One region of the Shewanella maritima genome, then DNA from elsewhere that is predicted to be linked to it. Evidence: predicted binding sites of a transcription regulator. Region 1 holds the regulator's gene; the other holds the start of a gene.
What was found. The regulator NrdR, encoded in region 1, represses ribonucleotide reductase genes. The targets are predictions, from matches to a motif close to AAACACNANATNTNGTGTTT.
Positions count from the first base shown of each region.

Region 1 (3,245 bases):
AACACCGAGTTACAAGATTCGCCCAAATGTACTAAAACTTGTTGCAAGTTAATGCGACCTTTATCATCTAAATCCGCCTTGAAAACAGAGACATGTGATGGAAGTTGGCTTTTTACTAATTCAGGGTAAGGTTTTGTAGTCACCAGCAAGATGGGGGAGTCGATTGCAAACAACCGATATTCTGCCGTTAAGCTCGCGTGGGTGTCTAGCACAACCCTAAGCGGTTGGTGAATCTGTGTTTCATGAAGGGAATTTTTAAGGCTACCTAACTCGTCATAACGCACATTGAGACTTGGATCATCCATAGTGACAGTGTTGACGCCTGTTATAAGCGCGCAGTGCTGAGCACGCAGGCGCTGCACATCTTGCCGAGCTTTTGGGCCAGTGATCCATTTAGACACACCATTACTCAATGCAGTTTTGCCATCTAAACTGGTGGCAACCTTAACTGTCACCCAAGGCAAGCTCGTTTTCATGCGCTTCATAAAGCTGCGGTTTATTGCATAAGCCTGTGCTTCAAACAAGCCCACATCAACTCGAATGCCCGCTTGTTCAAGCATATTGATGCCGCGACCTGCAACTTGTGGATTGGGATCTAATACTGCAACAACCACTCTGGCGACTTTTGCATTAATTAAGGCCTCGGCGCATGGCGGCGTGCGCCCATAATGGCTACAAGGTTCAAGGGTGACATACGCCGTCGCGCCCTGCGCGCTAACTTGCTGTTGTTTAAGAGTGTTGAGCGCATTCGCTTCGGCGTGGCCTTGCCCTGCCACCTTGTGATAATCCTCGGTAATAATAGTGTTGCCTTTGGTTATCACACAGCCAACACAAGGGTTTGGGCGAGTGGTATAGCGACCGCGCTCAGCAAGCTGCATAGCACGGGTCATCATTTGCATGTCGAATGTCGACCAAGTGGGCATTGAACGTCCTAGTAACTATATTAAGAAGAGATTATTCTTGTGCCGGCACTACTTTTGTAGCTTAGCGATGGCCTCACCAAACTGGGAAACATCTTCAAATGCGCGGTAAACAGAAGCAAAACGAATATAGGCAACTTTATCCAATGACATCAGCTGATCCATCATTAGATTACCTATCATCTCTGAGTTGACTTCCCGCTCGCCTGTAGCACGTAACATAGATTTGATTTTACTCAGTGACTGCTCAATTTGATCCATTGACACTGGACGCTTCTCAACCGCGCGCAGCATACCGCCGCGGAGCTTCTCTTCATCAAATGGCTGACGAGTGCCGTCTTGCTTAATCACTCGTGGCATCACCAGCTCCGCCCCTTCAAAAGTGGTGAATCGCTCGTGACACTCCATACACTCACGGCGGCGTCTAACCTGATGGCCGTCTGCAACTAATCTGGAATCAATAACTTTAGTATCTGTCGCGCTACAAAATGGGCAATGCATTGTGCCTCCGCAGAAAAACAAAATGGCCTCTAACATTAGCGGCCATTGAAGTTTATCTTATTTACAGCAGTAGGTTAAGGTGAAAGGCTAAAAACTGCGCCTCTATCTCGTTATGCAAAAGCACCTAAAGCATAAGCACCTAAAGCACAAGCGCCCTACGCATGATTGCGCTGATTAAGCGTAAACCGGGAACTTAGCACATAGCTCAAGCACTTGTGCTTTAACACGGTCAATCACATCTTGGTTTTGTGCATCATCAAGAATGTCACAGATCCACGTTGTTAGCTGCTTACACTCAGCTTCTTTAAAGCCACGGCGAGTGATTGCTGGCGACCCAATACGGATACCAGAAGTCACAAACGGTGAGCGTGGATCATTTGGCACTGAGTTTTTGTTTACTGTGATGTTGGCGCTACCAAGCGCTGCATCAGCTTCTTTACCTGTTAGCTCACGACCAATTAGGTCAACTAGCATTAGGTGATTGTCAGTACCACCAGAAACGATTTTGTAACCGCGCTCAAGGAACACTTCAACCATAGCTTTAGCATTGTTCACCACTTGCTGTTGGTAAACTTTGAACTCAGGCTCTAACGCTTCTTTAAATGCAACCGCTTTACCTGCGATAACATGCATTAGTGGGCCACCTTGGCCACCTGGGAATACTGCAGAGTTTAGCTTCTTATATAAGTCTTCATCGTCTGCTGCAGAAAGAATGATACCACCGCGTGGGCCAGCTAGCGTTTTATGGGTAGTTGACGTCACAACGTGCGCGTGTGGGATTGGCGTTGGGTATACACCAGCTGCAATTAAACCAGCAACGTGCGCCATATCAACGAATAGGTAAGCACCAATTTTATCAGCGATTTCACGCATTCTCGCCCAGTCAACAATACCTGAGTATGCAGAGAAACCACCAATCATCATCTTAGGCTTGTGCTCTAAAGCTAGCTTTTCCATTTCGTCGTAGTCGATTTTGCCTGACTCGTCGATACCGTAAGGGATGATGTTGTAAAGCTTACCAGAGAAGTTTACTGGTGAGCCGTGAGTTAAGTGACCACCGTGAGCTAGATTCATACCTAGAACTGTGTCACCTGGCTGAAGCAGCGCCATAAATACCGCACTATTAGCTTGTGAACCAGAATGCGGCTGAACATTGGCGTAAGTTGCACCAAATAGCTCTTTCACACGGTCAATAGCTAGAGTTTCAACGGTATCAACATACTCACAACCACCGTAGTAACGCTTGCCTGGGTAACCTTCTGCATATTTGTTGGTAAGCTGAGAACCTTGCGCTTCCATTACGCGTGGACTGGTGTAGTTTTCAGAAGCAATTAGCTCGATGTGCTCTTCTTGACGAAGCGTTTCGTCTTCGATCGCTTTAAATAACTGAGGATCATAATCGGCAATGTTCATCGCTTTTTTAAGCATGTTAACTCCAAGCAAGTTCTTATATATAGGGTTGCGCGGTATTCTACTCTGCAAGTGAGCTGAATCACACCCCAAATAACATGAAATTCACTGTGTTTTAAATTCAAAACGATTCATGCTTGATTGCCTATTGAAACCACAGCGATAAGCGCATCGCTTTCCAAGGGATTTATTATTGAGTTGTTGAACTTATCGCGTAAACTTAGCCCATCTAGATAAAAAGGATATAACAACCTCATGGCGCAATTCGTATATAGCATGCTGCGAGTGGGCAAAATCGTCCCTCCGAAAAAGCAAATTCTTAAAGATATTTCGTTAAGCTTTTTCCCTGGAGCAAAAATTGGTGTTCTTGGTCTAAACGGCTCAGGTAAATCAACCCTTCTAAAAATCATGGCG
Region 1 covers NZ_CP036200.1:1,247,887-1,251,131, forward strand. Annotated here, with positions in the region: gene ribD (bifunctional diaminohydroxyphosphoribosylaminopyrimidine deaminase/5-amino-6-(5-phosphoribosylamino)uracil reductase RibD) at 1-923, opposite strand, end outside; gene nrdR (transcriptional regulator NrdR) at 972-1,421, opposite strand; gene glyA (serine hydroxymethyltransferase) at 1,596-2,849, opposite strand; gene ettA (energy-dependent translational throttle protein EttA) at 3,087-3,245, shown strand, end outside.

Region 2 (3,245 bases), 810 kb from region 1:
TCAATTGGCGTGTTCGTGCCGTAGTAAGGCACGCGTGAGTAACTGTAGTCCCACACCTGTTCAAGCGCTTCAATGTTGTGTTGCATGTTCGGGTATTCGCCGTAGCAAATAAAGCCACCATTAGCTAACTCTGGGTATGGTTGCTCAAAGTCAATTTTATCGAATGGGTTAACTTTCTTTTCAACATCTAGGTGGAAGCTGTTGGTGTAGTAACCTTTGTCAGTTACACCTTCAACTACGCCAAACTCTTTAGCATCGATTGAGCAGAAACGGCTGCATAGGTTCTCACTTGGGGTGCTGTATAAGCTAAAGCCGTAACCGGTTTCTTCTTTCCAAGCTAGAATCGCTTTTTTCATGTGTTTGATGATATCTAAGGCTTTTTCACGCAGCGCTTCATCATCAAATACATGCTTGTCAGTACCATAAAGTGCATTAATGGTTTCATGTATACCAATGTAACCTAGCGAAATAGACGCGCGGCCATTTTTGAAGATTTCTGAGATGTCATCGTCGGCATTTAAGCGCACGCCGCAAGCGCCTTCCATATATAAGATTGGTGCGACACGCGCTTTAACACCAACAAGGCGAGCAATACGGGTATCTAATGCTTTGCGTGAAATAGCTAAACGTTCATCAAGCAGCTCATAGAACTTAGCTTCATCGCCATTGGCTTCGATTGCAATGCGCGGCAGGTTAAGGCTAACAACACCTAGGTTATTACGACCTTCATGCACTAGCTCACCATCTTGCTCAAATGCAGATAAGAATGAACGGCAACCCATAGGCGTTTTGAACGAGCCAGTGACACGCTCCACTTGCTCATAGTTAAGAATATCTGGATACATGCGCATGCTTGCACATTTTAGCGCCATTTGCTTAATGTCGTAGTTTTCATCAGCCGCTTTATGGTTTACACCATCACGAATGGCAAACACTAGCTTAGGGAATACTGCGGTTTTATGGTTTTTACCTAAACCCGCCATACGTACAGTCATAATAGACTTTTGAATTAAGCGCGCTTCCCAGCTGGTACCTAAACCAAAACCAAAGGTAACAAACGGCGTTTGACCGTTCGCGGTATGCAAAGTATTGACTTCATATTCAAGCGATTGGAATGCGTCGTGACATTCTTTTTCGGTTTGCGCCATGGCATAAGCTTCAACATCAGCAATATTCCACTGCTCACCTGTTGCAAGGTGCTTTTGGTAGCTAATTTGCACAAACTTGGCTAACACTTCATCAATGCGGTTAATGGTGGTGCCGCCATAGATGTGGCTGGCTACTTGGGCAATGATCTGCGCAGTAACCGCTGTCGCAGTAGAAATTGACTTAGGCGTATCAATCTCAGCGTTACCCATTTTAAAACCGTTAGTCAGCATGCCTTCAAGATCGATAAGCATACAGTTAAACATTGGGAAAAATGGTGCGTAGTCTAAATCGTGGTAGTGAATATCGCCACGCTCGTGGGCAGCAACCACATCTTTAGGTAGTAAATGGGTTTTAGCGTAATGCTTAGCCACAATACCAGCTAATAAATCACGCTGCGTTGGGATCACTTTAGCGTCTTTGTTAGCATTTTCGTTAAGTAGACTACTATCGCTTTGCTCAACCAAACCACGAATTTCACGGTTTAGCTTACTCTTAGCCTCGCGGCGCACATCGCGGTCATGACGGTACTCAATATAGTGACGCGCCACTTCTTTGTATGGACCAGACATTAGCGCATTTTCAACTGCGCTTTGTAGTTCGTGAATGTCGACTTCGTGCTCGGCAGCAAATTGTTGCTCGACCACACTCGCCAGCGTTTGAGCGTAATCGTTATCAGATTGACCTGCTGACTCCATTGCTGCGATTACGGCGTCACGAATACGTTCACCGTTAAAAGCAGTACGACAACCATCCCTTTTAATGACAACAAGCATAGATTAATTACTCCTCAACTGCGCTGTTAAACAACACTATATATATGTTTATTTTTTATCACGGACACAAGATGTGGTGTATTAAGCGATAATATGCAAAATTACGCTATGATCTGGATCATATTTTTAAGGGTAAAATTACGATTAAATTTATTTGTGCTGACCCACGCAATGAACCCAAATTTGCCACTTGACCAAGGCAAAATTGAACGCTAAGGGAGGGCTAATTTGAACAGATTTTGCTCATACCAAGAGGTAATTTGTTGCCAGAAGTATAAGTTCAAGCATATTGGCCAACAAATGTAGAAACGAAAATCGCCCGTCAGATGACAGGCGATTAACATTGTCAGATCATGCTAAAAAATAGTCAGATACATAACCAAACAACTAGCAATACAAACGCAAAACCTGCGCTAAACACCCAACTTTGCTCGAAGAATGTGCTCAACATCTTTAACCGCTTGGTAGCCTGCATCAATGGCTTCTTGAGCTCGGTGAAACTCCATGGTGCCAATACCCGCCACATTAGGAATAATACAAATCTCGGGTGGGTCGCCCATTAACCGCGCTCGTTTGTGGCGCTCTTCTAAAATCTCCATGGATTGAGTCATAACCGCAAGCATGCCAGGGTTTGATTTACGCCCTTGTTTTGCTTGCCCACCAGCTATATCAGCCGCATTCAAACTAAACTTCTCAGACAAGTTACTTACGTATTCTTTGCCACGCCCCAACAAATCCACAAAACTCCAATCGTGCTCTGCCTCTTGTGCTTGGGTTTGCTCATTATCTTGCACATTTTCATGTTCAAAATCATCGGGCTTAACGGAGCTTGCTTCACTGGCCATTTGTTGTGGCAAATTATGAACTGTTTCAGCATGATGTCCGTGTAAATCAACTGCAATCACAAAATCCACATCCATCGCACGGCTAAGCGATACAGGTACTGGGTTCACTACCGCGCCATCAACCAGCCAACGATTGCCCTGCTTTACTGGCGGCAAAAAACCGGGCATTGAACAAGAGGCTTTAACAGCGTTACGTAAATCGCCCTCTCTAAACCAAATTTCTTGACCGCTGTAGAGATCGGTGGCAACTGCAGCAAAAGGCTTATCAAGATCTTCAATCTTTTTATCACCGACTCGGCTACCTAGCACATCAAACACTTTCTCACCGCTTATAATGCCCCCTTGCGCCAGCTTAAATCCATTAAGCCAACAATATCCCAGCTAGAAAAACCGGTCACCCAGCCTTGCAGCTCCTCTAATAAACCTGCTGAATAGGCTGCGCCAACTAAGGCACCGGCAGAGCATCCAGCGACTTTGT
Region 2 covers NZ_CP036200.1:434,961-438,205, forward strand. Annotated here, with positions in the region: gene nrdD (anaerobic ribonucleoside-triphosphate reductase) at 1-1,922, opposite strand, end outside; partial or broken gene rssA (patatin-like phospholipase RssA) at 2,336-3,245, opposite strand, start outside.
Region 2: the regulator NrdR is predicted to act here: its motif matches at 1,985-2,004, upstream of nrdD (anaerobic ribonucleoside-triphosphate reductase).